2 linked regions of the Methylibium petroleiphilum PM1 genome follow. The protein of the gene in region 1 binds, or shares a complex with, the protein of each later gene. Links are inferred from orthologs where the notes say so. Each region holds a gene or a part of one and is shown on either strand. Other genes may lie near its edges. The genes, in order: trxB and trxA.

What was found.
Region 2: the proteins of trxB (region 1) and trxA are in contact, whole or in part, in a crystal structure (PDB 1F6M), measured with the Escherichia coli proteins. The link is inferred for Methylibium petroleiphilum PM1 from one-to-one orthologs.

The regions. Positions count from the first base shown.
Region 1 is NC_008825.1:1,193,674-1,199,946, reverse strand. Bases 3,326-6,273 are described here. They hold trxB (thioredoxin-disulfide reductase), read left to right. Parts: upstream 3,326-4,298; coding sequence 4,299-5,249; downstream 5,250-6,273. Other genes in these bases: MPE_RS05590 (DesA family fatty acid desaturase), read right to left, coding at 5,999-6,273; rpmG (50S ribosomal protein L33), read left to right, coding at 5,695-5,862; rpmB (50S ribosomal protein L28), read left to right, coding at 5,445-5,678; MPE_RS05610 (Crp/Fnr family transcriptional regulator), read right to left, coding at 3,411-4,079. In the rest of the region: MPE_RS05625 (replication-associated recombination protein A), read right to left, coding at 1-332; outer membrane lipoprotein periplasmic chaperone LolA, read right to left, coding at 378-989; MPE_RS05615 (DNA translocase FtsK), read right to left, coding at 986-3,319.
Region 2 is NC_008825.1:1,379,015-1,385,037, reverse strand. Bases 1,721-4,418 are described here. They hold trxA (thioredoxin TrxA), read left to right. Parts: upstream 1,721-2,753; coding sequence 2,754-3,083; downstream 3,084-4,418. Other genes in these bases: rho (transcription termination factor Rho), read left to right, coding at 3,321-4,418; MPE_RS06455 (PD-(D/E)XK nuclease family protein), read right to left, coding at 1,721-2,583. Also shown: more of MPE_RS06455, read right to left, coding at 1-1,720; more of rho, read left to right, coding at 4,419-4,583; MPE_RS06440 (type B 50S ribosomal protein L31), read left to right, coding at 4,708-4,968; MPE_RS06435 (hypothetical protein), read left to right, coding at 5,138-6,023. UniProt on the Escherichia coli protein: Participates in various redox reactions through the reversible oxidation of its active center dithiol to a disulfide and catalyzes dithiol-disulfide exchange reactions.

The sequences.
Region 1 (6,273 bases):
CGGCCCATGCCCTGGGCCACCTGGGCCTGCTCGACCGCGTCGCGGATGTCCTTCACGCCACCGAGCACCGCCGAGATGGCGATGAACTGGGCGTCGAAGGCATGCGCCATCAGGCGCGCCAGCGTGGTCTTGCCGGTCCCCGGCGGTCCCCAGAGGATCATGGAATGCGGCCGGCCCGACGCGAACGCGGCCTGCAACGGCTTGCCCTCGCCGAGCAGCTGCCGCTGACCGATCACCTCGTCGAGCGTGGCCGGCCGCAGGCGCTCGGCGAGCGGCGCGTCGTCGGACGCGACTGCATCGATCGAGGAAAGCAAGGAAGCGGGCGACGCCATGCCGCGATTGTCGCAGCGGGGAGATCTGCGCCCCGGCGTACGCGGCTACTGCGCGATGACGTCGGCGCCGGCCGGCGGCGTGAAGCCGAACCGGTCGGCAGGCAGCTTCGCGTCAGCCTCGAACTGGCTGAACTCGAGCCGAGATCGCTGGCCAAAGGCATCGACGATCTCGACCGCGGCCAGCGTCTTGCCGCGGAACCCGACCTTCAGCGACTGGAAGGACCCTTCCTTCACCCGCGGCAGGGCCTGGGCCCACTGCAGGCCCCCGTCGTCGGGCAGCGCCTTGAGTTCGAAATCCTTCTCTAGGGAGGCACCGGCCAGCAGGGCGGCCGGCGTGGCGCCGAGCGCCTGGCCAACGGGCCGCACCGTGACCTGGTTCAGGTCGGGATCGTGCAGCCAGACCTTCTGGCCGTCCGAGACGATCAGCTGCTCGTACGGCTTGGTGTAGGCAAAGCGGAATCGGTTGGGCCGGGAAAACTCGAAGCTGCCGCTCGAAGACTTCTTCTTCGCGCCATCGGGCGAGGTGACCGTCTGCGTGAAGGCCGCGCGCCCTGTCTTCACCTCGGCAACGAATCCCTTGAGCGTGTCGATCGCATCCGCGTGCGCTGCGCCTGCGGCGAGGCACAGCGCCGCCAGCCAGACACGACCCCGCCTCATTCGGCGTTCCGCACCGGCACGAGCAGGTCGCGATTTCCATTGGTGGCCATGCTGGATACGAGTCCGGATTTCTCCATTTGTTCCAGCAGGCGCGCCGCACGGTTGTAGCCGATGCGCAGGTGGCGCTGCACCAGCGAGATCGAGGCCCGCTTGTGCTGCAGCACGATGCCCACGGCCTGGTCGTACATCGGGTCGGCCTCTCCGTCCGACGTGCCGCCGCCCTCGCCGCCCGCACCCGACTCGTCATCGAGCGTGCCGCCCTCGAGGATGCCCTCGATGTAGTTCGGCTGGCCCTGACTGCGCAGGTAGTCGGCCACGCGGTGCACTTCCTCGTCGCTGACGAAGGCGCCGTGCACGCGGATCGGCAGGCCGGTGCCCGAGGGCATGTAGAGCATGTCGCCCATGCCGAGCAGCGCCTCGGCGCCCATCTGGTCGAGGATGGTGCGCGAATCGATCTTGCTGCTCACCTGGAAGGCGATGCGGGTCGGGATGTTCGCCTTGATCAGCCCGGTGATCACGTCGACGCTGGGCCGCTGCGTGGCCAGAATCAGGTGGATGCCGGCGGCGCGCGCCTTCTGTGCCAGGCGGGCGATCAGTTCCTCGATCTTCTTGCCGATCACCATCATCAGGTCGGCCAACTCGTCGATCACAATCACGACGTGCGGCAGGCGCTCCAGCGGCTCGGGCGCCTCCGGCGTGAGGCTGAAGGGGTTGGGTAGCTTCTCTCCCTTGGTCGAGGCCTCGTCGATCTTCTTGTTGTAGCCGGCGAGATTGCGCACGCCGAGCTTGCTCATCAGCTTGTAGCGGCGCTCCATCTCGCCCACGCCCCAGTTCAGCGCGTTGGCAGCCTGCTTCATGTCGGTGACCACCGGGCACAGCAGGTGCGGGATCCCTTCGTAGACGCTCATCTCGAGCATCTTCGGATCGATCATGATCAGCCGCACGTCGCGCGCCTCAGCCTTGTAGAGCAGGCTCAGGATCATCGCGTTGATGCCGACCGACTTGCCCGAGCCGGTGGTACCGGCCACCAGCACGTGCGGCATCTTCGCGAGGTCGGCCACGACCGGCCCACCGACGATGTCCTTGCCCATGCCCATGGTGAGCATCGAACTCGCGTCGTTGTAGGCCTGCGAACCGAGGATCTCGGACAGCCGGATGGTCTGGCGCTTGGCGTTCGGCAGCTCGAGCGCCATGTAGTTCTTGCCGGGGATGGTCTCGACGACGCGGATGCTCACGAGGCTGAGCGAGCGGGCCAGGTCCTTGGCCAGGTTGACGATCTGCGAACCCTTCACGCCGGTGGCCGGCTCGATCTCGTAGCGGGTGATCACCGGGCCCGGCGACGCGGCTACAACGCGCACCTCAACGCCGAAATCCTTGAGCTTCTTCTCGATCAACCGCGAAGTCATCTCGAGCGACTCGGGCGTCATGGTTTCCATGCGGCCGGGCACCGCGTCGAGCAGGTCCACCTGCGGCAGCTTGGTGTCGGCCAGCTCGGTGAACAGCGGCTTTTGCTTCTCCTTGGCGACGCGCTCGCTCCTGGGCAGCTCGATCACAGTGGGCTCGATCAGCAGCGGCGCGTGATCGTCGAGCTGCTCGCGCTCGATCTCGACGACATGCTCGCGCTCGCGCATCGCCTGCTCGCCGAGGCGGATGTCCTCGGCACGCTCGATGCGCTCCTGGCGCTTCTCGCGCAGCCCTTCCAGCACCGAGCCGAGCTGCTCGGCCACGGCCGACCACGAGAAGCGCAGCGCCAGAGGCAGACCGAGCACGAGCGCGGCGATCCAGAACACGCCGGAGCCGGTGAAGCCGATGGCCTTCATGCTGAGGCCGCCGAGCGCATAGCCCAAGACGCCACCGCCGTGTCCGCCCGGCAGGCGCGATTCCCACTGGTACAGGCGGGTCCACTCCAGGGAGCAGCTGGCCGCCAGCACCAGCACCAGCCCGAGCCAGAACAGCCAGGCCGGCCGTGCCGCCACGACATCGCTGCGCGCAGGCGTGTCCTCGGCCCGCAGCAGCCGGGCGAGTGCGCTGAGCCAGGCGCGCCCGGCGATCAGCAGCGCCCACCAGACCGAATAGCCGAACAAGAAGAAGGCGATGTCGGCAAACCAGGCGCCGAGCACGCCGGCCCGGTTGTGCATCTCGTCGGCCATGCCGGAGGTGGACCAAGCCGGGTCGTTGCCGCTGTGCGTTGCCAGCGCCAGCAGGGCCAGCAGCCACAGCACGCCACCGAAGACGACGGCGAACTGCAGTCGCCAGCGTGGCGCGGAAAATTCGGCGACGCCGTCACGCGGCACGGCGTCCTTGCTCAGGGAACCCAGCGGAAAACTCATGCCGCAGATTGTGGCCGAAGCGACTGCGGGCCCTGTGTCGGACTGTTGGGACGCGACGGCATCCGCGCCCGGCTCTGGCGACGCCCGAACATCAACGGTGCGCCAGGCGCTCCATGATGTGCACCGAGCCGTTCTCCTGCGTCTGGATGAAGCCGCGCTCCTCCAGGTCCTTCATCACGCGGCTGACCATCTCGCGCGAGGCACCCACCACCTTGGCCAGATCCTGCCGCGAGACCTTGTTGCGGATCAGTTTGTACTCGGCGCCTTCTTCCGACATGTCGAGCAGCGCGCGCGCGACGCGACCGTACACATCCAGCAACGCCAGCGACTCGATCTGCCGGTCCGCGGCACGCAAGCGGGCGACGAGGCCGCGCATGATCGCGTAGGACAGGCTGGAGTTCTCCGGCAGGCAGCGCGCGAATTCGGGGCGCCCGAGCACCAGCACGTCGCACTGGACCTCGGCGCGCACGGTGGCCGAGTGCGGTTCGTTGTCGATCAGGCTCATCTCGCCCAGGTAGTCGCCGGGCTGCAGCACGGCGAGGATGACTTCGCGGCCGCGCGCATCGGCCGTGACCACGCGCGCCCGGCCGGTCAGCAGGATGTACAACGCGTTCGACTTGGTGCCCTGCTCGACGATCACTTCGCCGCGGCGGTAGCGACGCTTGACCACGCCCTCGGCGATGGACTGCGCCTGCTCGCCGGTGAGCAGCGAGAACAGCGGCACGCGCCGGATCAGGTCGAGGTTGGACAACATGGCCATCGCGGCATCCTTCGGTCTGGTTGGACTATCGAGGCCATTGGCCCCCTTGACGCGGACTGCTCGCAGCTCTACCTACAATTCCGTCCTGCGCTGCAAGCCAGCCCCGGGCTGTGAAATCTTACCGATGCGAACTCTAACCGACGGTCAGCGCTTACCAACACGGATCGTCGCCGATTTGGCCCCCCAACAACGTCTTCACCTGCCTTCGAGCCCTCCGCCATGACCACTCCCCTGCATGCCCGCGTCCTGATCCTCGGCTCCGGTCCGGCCGGCTACACAGCTGCCGTCTACGCGGCCCGCGCCAACCTGGAGCCGGTTCTGATCACCGGCATGGCCCAGGGCGGGCAACTGATGACCACCACCGAGGTGGACAACTGGCCGGCCGACGTGCACGGCGTGCAGGGCCCGGAGCTGATGCAGCGCTTCCTGGAGCACGCCGAGCGCTTCAAGACGCAGGTCGTGTTCGACCACATCAATGCCGTCGATTTCTCCAAGCGACCCTTCACGCTCACCGGGGACTCGGGCCGCTACACCTGCGATGCGCTGATCCTGGCGACGGGCGCCTCGGCCATGTACTTGGGCCTCCCGTCCGAGGAAGCCTTCATGGGCCGCGGCGTCAGCGGCTGCGCCACGTGCGACGGCTTCTTCTACCGCGACCAGGAGGTCTGCGTGATCGGCGGGGGTAACACCGCCGTCGAAGAGGCGCTCTACCTGTCGAACATCGCCAGCAAGGTCACGCTGGTGCACCGGCGCGACAAGTTCAAGGCCGAAGCCATCCTGGTGGACAAGCTGATGGAGAAGGTCGCGGCCGGCAAGATCGAACTCAAGCTCTTCCATGTGCTCGACGAGGTGCTGGGCGACAGCAGCGGCGTGACCGGCGTGCGCCTGAAGAACACCCAGACCGGCGAGACGCAGGACCTGATGCTCAAGGGCTGCTTCATCGCCATCGGCCACCGGCCGAACACCGAGATCTTCCAGGGCCAGTTGGAGATGAAGGACGGCTACATCATCACCCGTACCGGGCTGAACGGCTTTGCCACGATGACCAGCGTGCCCGGCGTGTTCGCGGCCGGCGACGTGCAGGACCACGTCTACCGGCAGGCCATCACCAGCGCCGGCACCGGCTGCATGGCCGCGCTGGACGCCCAGCGCTTCCTCGAACAGGGCTGATCGTCCGCTCGACGGCCTGGGATCGTCGAGACTGGCAGAGTTCTGGCTATAATCGCAGTCTTTGCCGAACAGGGCCCGGTGCCTTGGGCCCGCGCTGCGCGGGCTGCAGGCCCGGAAGGGTACGCATCAGGCGGGTTGCCAGTCACCTCACCTGCTCTGCGCACTGTGTTGCATCACATCGAACGGAGAAGCGTCATGGCGCGCGTCTGTCAAGTCACGGGCAAGGGCCCGATGGTGGGGAACAACGTCTCCCACGCCAACAACAAAACCAAGCGTCGCTTCCTGCCGAACCTGCAGTACCGCCGCTTCTGGCTCGAGACCGAGAACCGCTGGGTGCGCCTGCGCGTGACCAACGCGGCACTGCGGCTCATCGACAAGGTCGGCATCGAACAGGTCGTCTCCGACCTGCGTGCCAAGGGCGAACTCTGAACCCCGGGAGCTGATCATGGCAAAAGGTGGACGCGAAAAGATCAAGCTGGAATCGACAGCCGGCACCGGTCACTTCTACACGACCGACAAGAACAAGAAGCTGCATCCCGAGAAGATGGAGCTGATGAAGTTCGACCCAAAGGCGCGCAAGCACGTCGCCTACAAGGAAGTGAAGCTGAAGTAAGGCTTCGCGCGGTCGCGAAACCCGCCCGGCCTCTTGGCTCGGCGGGTTTTTTGTTGTCCGCCCATTCGCAATCCTCCGTGCCGCCCACGAAAAAGGCGCCCGCAGGCGCCTTGTTTCGTTCAGCCCGATCAGCGCCTCAGGCGTGTGCGGAACGCAGTCGCAGCGCAAACTCCTGCAGCGCGGCGATGCCGCTCTCCTCGGCCTTCTTGCACCACGCCTGAAGATCGGCCACGAGTTGTTCGGCCGACACGTTGGTACGGGTCCACAACTGCCGCAACTCTTCGCGCATCGTGACGAGCTTGTCGAGCACCGGGTGTTCCGCGCGCGCCGTTTCCACTTGCAGGCGCACGGCTTGCGGAATGCGATCGTCATCACGGTGCAGCCAGCGATGCGCCAGATGAAGCTGGTTCC
Region 2 (6,023 bases), 190 kb from region 1 along the record:
GTGGTCGCGCCGGCACAGGCCGCGTGCGCTGCAGTGCTCGCAGGCGCTGCCCTCGCCCAGCGCCGGCATCGGCGCGCCGGCCTGCAGGCGCGTGAAGTCGGCCGCGATGCCTTCGAGCAGCGTCGCGGCGCTGGCGGCCACGTCGGGATGCGCCAGCAGCTTCACGCCCTCGCGCCCGTCGAGCGACAGGTAGGCGGCCTGCACGTCGCCTGGCGGGACGCCGCGCGACGCGTCCAGCAGCGCGGCGTAGAACGGCAGCTGGGTGTCCTCGAGCGGCTGCCGCAGGCGCTCGCGCAGGGTGGTCTCGCTGGAGGTCTTGTAGTCGAGGATGCGGTGCGCACCGTGGCCCCCCTTGCCCGGCACGGCATCGATGCGGTCCAGCGTGCCGCGCAGGCGCAGGCCGGCGGCCGCCAGCGCTGGCGGCTGTGCTAGCAGTTCGAGTTCGGTATCGATCACGTTCGCGCCCAGCGCCTCTTCGGCATGCCACCAGGCGAGGTAGCGCGGCAGCAGGTCCTCGAACCACACGGCGAACGGCAGGAAATCGGCATCGTCTCGCGCCAGCAGCGCCTGCCGCGCGCGGGCAATGCGCAGCAGCAAGGCGGCATCGTCCTGCGGCGCACCGGGCTGCCGCTGGCGGTGGAAGTCCTGCAGCACCGCATGCAGCCACGTGCCGTAGTCGCGCTTGTCGACGGCGTCGTCGAGTTCCTCGGCTTCGGCCAGGCCCAGCAGGCGCTGCGCGAAGAAGCGATAGGGACAGGCGCGCAGCGCTTCGTAGGCCGTGGCGTTGAGCGAGTCGGGCAACAGCGCCGGCGCGACCGGCAAGGGGTGCGCGAGCGGGCGCGGCACGACGGCGACGGGCGTCCGCGGCTCACCGCCCGACCTGACGGCTTCGCGTGCGTCGAACTGCAGTTGCAGCAACAGCGGGCTGGCCTGCAGCGGCTCGGCCCCGTCGCGCCGGCGGTGCAGCAGCGTGAGCTGCGGCACCCGCAGCAACTGCGCGAAGGCCCGTCGCTCGTGCTCGCGACGCTGCGCGCTCGACGGCAGGCCGAGCGCGGCCGCCAGTGCGTCGCCCAGCAAGGCCTGCGGCTTCGGCAGCGCGCCGAGATGCGCCGCATCCGCACCCGGACACACGACCGCTGCGAACGGACGCAGCATCGCGCGCGCCAGCGGCGTGAGGATCACCGGCGCCGCACCGCCGAGGTCGGGCGACGGCGGCTCGAATGAAACCGCCTCCAGCACGCCGTCGACCCAGTCGCGCAAGCCGTCGGCATCGAAGCGCACGCGCGCCGCCTGCTGCCCCCAGGCGCTGCCGGCCGGTGGCTCGGCGCGGCACCGCAGCGCATCGATGACTTGCCGACCGGCCGCGTCGCCCAGCAGCGACTCCCACAGCCCGGCGCGCAGCAGCGCCTCGCGCAGGCGGGACAGCCATTCGCCCAGCGCCAGGCGGCGGGTTGCGCTCAAGGGCTCGCCGATCGCGAGCCACTGCTGCCAAAGGGCGAGCGCAGCAGGCTCGAGGCGGGCCTCGTCGACCTGCCGCAACGCGGTGATGCCGTCGCGTCGCCACGCGGCATCGAGCGCCGCACGGCCATCCACCGGGGCTGGCGCCGAGGCCAGCCAGTCGAGCAGGTCGTCGGTCGCTGCGCGGGGATGCACCGCGCGCAGCAGGCCCATCACCGTGGCGCCTGCACGGGTGGTCGACAGCTTCCAGCCCGTCTCATCGCTCACCGGAACCTGCTGCCGCTCGAGCAGCGCTCGCACGCGACGCACCAGCACGCGGTCAAGGGCCACCAGGGCCACCGGCTGCTCGCCCTGCGCCAGATGAGCCAGCACCTGCGCCGCCGCCCGCTGCGCCTCGTCCTCGAAATCGTCGCACTCGCTCACCTGCACTGCACCGGGAACACTGCGAAGGCCGGGGGCACGCAGATCGGCATCGAGCCACAGCACCGGTTCCGACGATGCGGCCAACAAGGACTCGACCAGCGGATCGGAGGCGCCGACCCGCAGTGCGACCCAGGCCGCCGGCCTCAGGGCGTAGAGCGCATCGGCGCCCATCGTGGCCGCCGTGTTCGACCACTCGAGCGCGAGCCGCGCCAGCGCGCGCTCCTGCTGGCCCGGCCCGGTGGGGCCGGACAGCAGCGAACGGGCCTTCTCGAGCCAAGCCGCGCGCTGGGCCGGCGGCAGCGCCAGCCTGGCGCGCGCCAGCACCTGCGCCGTCTCGTTCAGGCGCGCGACGGCGAGCGCGAAGCCGCGCGGGTCGCGATGCGGCCAATCCGGAACCTGCTCGCGCAGCAGTTGTGCGGCCTGCAGCGGATCGGCCACCGGATCGAAAGCCAGTTCGCCTGGTGCGGCCGGCAGCGGTGGACCGAGCGAACGCTGCAAGGTCTGCGTCGTCTCGAAACGCGGTATCCAGGGCGCGTGGTCGAGCGCCAGCCAGGCGGCCCGCGCCAACGAAAGATGCTGAGCAAAGGGCAGCAGCACGACGACATCCCGCGATGCAAGGGCCTCGCGGCGCGAAAACGCCGCGATCTCGCGCACTAGGCGCGTCCAGCATGCGGCGACCGCCAGGTCGGCCTCGGGTGGCATGTCCTTGGCGGCAGGGTCCGGTGTCGGATTCAGGGGCGGGATCCTTCTATCGTCCCCATAGCGTGCAGGGCCGGCGCCGCGCGGCGCGCCAGGGGGCCTTGTGTCAAAATCATTGTGCCCTGGAAGCTCGTGCGAACTGCGCACGACAGGCGGCAGTTGAAGGACCCATGATGGCCAGCGAACTGATCAAACACGTCTCCGATGCGTCGTTCGACGACGACGTGCTCAAGTCCGGTACTCCCGTGCTGGTCGATTACTGGGCCGAGTGGTGCGGCCCGTGCAAGATGATTGCCCCGATCCTCGACGAAGTCGCCAAGGATTACGGCAGCAAGCTGCAGATCGCGAAGATGAACGTCGACGAGAACCGCGACGTGCCGGCGAAGTTCGGTATCCGCGGCATTCCGACGCTGATGCTGTTCAAGGGCGGGCAACTGGCCGCCACCAAGGTCGGCGCCCTGAACAAGTCGCAGTTGACCGCATTCCTCGACGGCCACCTATAATCGCTGCAAACGTGCCGGGGCGAGGCCACCCGCCTGCCCCGAGCACCAGCGAGATTGCCGCCACGCTGCATCCAGCGCGTGGAGCCGGCACCCCCTCCCAGAACACCTGTCCTACCGTCGATCGCATGTCGATCGGCACCGACCGCGAGCGGTCCGGGCCCTATCCAGAGCCTGCGATCGCCCGACTCCGGTGGCGCCCGTTTCCGGGTGGTCACGCTTGCCCCCGAGGTGCGCTTCATGCATCTATCCGAACTCAAAGCCCAGCACATATCCGAACTGATCAAGGTCGCCGAAACCTTGGAGATCGAGAACAGCGCCCGCATGCGCAAGCAGGAGCTGATGTTCGCGATCATGAAGAAGCGCGCCAAGCAGGGCGAGCAGGTGTTCGGCGACGGCGTGCTGGAAGTGCTGCCCGATGGCTTCGGCTTCCTGCGCTCCCCCGAGGCGAGCTACCTCGCGAGCACCGACGACATCTACCTCAGCCCCAGCCAGATCCGCCGCTTCAACCTGCACACCGGCGACATGATCGAAGGCGAGGTGCGCGTCCCCAAGGACGGCGAGCGCTACTTCGCCCTGGTGAAGGTGGACATCGTCAACGGCATCACGCCGGAGGAGAACAAGCAGAAGATCATGTTCGAGAACCTGACGCCCTTGTTCCCCAAGGAGCAGTTCAAGCTCGAACGTGACATCAAGGCCGAGGAGAACATCACCAGCCGCATCGTCGATCTGATCGCCCCGCTGGGCAAGGGCCAGCGGGCGCTGCTGGTGTCGGCCCCGAAGAGTGGCAAGACGGTGATGATGCAGAACCTCGCGCACGCCATCACCGCCAACTACCCAGAAGTGCACCTGATCGTGCTGCTGGTCGACGAGCGGCCCGAGGAAGTGACCGAGATGCAGCGCACGATCCGCGGCGAGGTCATCAGTTCCACCTTCGACGAGCCCGCCGCACGCCACGTGCAGGTGGCCGAGATGGTGATCGAGCGCGCCAAGCGGCTGGTGGAGCTGAAGAAGGACGTGGTGATCCTGCTCGACTCGATCACCCGCCTGGCGCGCGCTTACAACAACGTGCTTCCCTCCTCCGGCAAGGTGCTGACGGGTGGCGTCGATGCCAATGCGCTGCAGCGCCCCAAGCGCTTCTTCGGCGCCGCGCGCAACATCGAGGAAGGCGGTTCGCTGACCATCATCGGCACCGCGCTGGTCGACACCGGCAGCCGCATGGACGAGGTGATCTACGAGGAGTTCAAGGGCACCGGCAACTGCGAGATCCACCTGGATCGCCGCATGGCCGAGAAGCGCGTCTACCCGTCGATCCTGCTGAACAAGTCGGGCACCCGCCGCGAGGAGCTGCTGCTCAAGCCAGAGATCCTGCAGAAGACCTGGATCTTGCGCAAGCTGCTCTATTCGATGGACGAGATCGAGGCGATGGAGTTCATCCTCGACAAGATGAAGGCCACGAAGACCAACCTCGACTTCTTCGACATGATGCGCCGCGGCGGCTGAGCCCCTGGCCTAAGTCGTTGATGCATGGCATAATTTCAGGCTTTCGCCATGGCGGAAAGTGCGTTGTATGGCCGCAGTGGCGACTCAGCGTGGCTCCCGCACCCAGACCCTGCGAGGATTCGAGATGAAAGACGGCATTCACCCCAGCTACCGCGACGTGTGCTTCGTGGACCTCTCCAACGGTTTCAAGTTCGTGACGCGTTCGTGCGCCCAGACCCGCGAAACCGTCAAGATGGACGACGGCCGCGAACTGCCGCTGTTCAAGCTCGAGACCACCAGCGAATCGCATCCGTTCTACACCGGCACCCAGAAGAGCGTCGACTCCCTGGGCGGTCGCGTCGAGAAGTTCCGCAACAAGTTCGCGCACCTCGGCGCCAAGAAGTGACGGCGGTTCGCACACGTGCAAAGGCAGCCTCGGCTGCCTTTTTTGTTGCCGACTCGGGCCCCGGGGCCGGGACTTGCCGGGGCACCGCCACGTTCGGTGCGCCTGCTTTACGTTCGCGGTCGCGGCTTTTGCTGCAAGATGCCGCGTCGCCGCCACCGCCCCTCCTGTCTTGAGCACCCCCACTCCCGCCCTCGTCTCGCAGCGTGCCGTCGAGCGCCTGCCACGCAGCGCGCTGCTGCTGTTCTGTGCCGCCTATGTGCTGCCCGGCCTGTTCGGCCGAGATCCCTGGCGCAATGCCGACATCACCGCCTTCGGCTACATGTTCAGCCTGGCGCAGGGTGGGGCCGACCTGTTGTCGCCCTCGATTGCCGGGCTGCCGGCAGACGGCGCCCTGCTGCCGTATTGGCTCGGTGCATTGGGCATCCACTTGTTCGGCGGTCTGCTCGATCCGGCGCTCGCGGCCCGCCTGCCATTCGCGCTGCTGCTGGTCGGCGTGCTGGTCTTCACCTGGTACGGCACCTACCACCTGGCAAGGACCGACAACGCCCAGCCGCTGCCGTTCGCCTTCGGCGGCGAGGCCAGCCCGGTCGACTACGCACGGGCCATCGCCGACGGCGCCCTGCTGGCCCTGATGGCCACGCTCGGCCTGCTGCAGCTGGGGCACGAAACCACGCCGGAGCTGATGCAGTTGTTCGCGGCAGCGCTGTTCTTCTATGCCATGGCGGCGAGTGTCTCGCGCCGCTGGGCGTCGCGCGGGGCCGTGCTGCTGGCGCTGCCGGTACTGGCCGCCAGCGGCGCGCCGGCCATCGGACTGGGCTACGCGCTGGCCGGCGCTGTCGTCTGCCTGCGGTCGAGCTTTCCGCTGGCCCGGCTGTTCTCGCTCTGGATCGTGGGGGCTGCCGCGCTGGCGTCCACCATCGCGCTGGCGATCGGCGCCTGGAGCTGGCGGCTCGGCACGCCCGACGTCAGCCAGGTGGTGCAGTTGCTGGCCTGGTTCGCCTGGCCGGCCTGGGCGATGGCCGGCTGGACGCTGTGGCGCTGGCGGGGCCACCTGA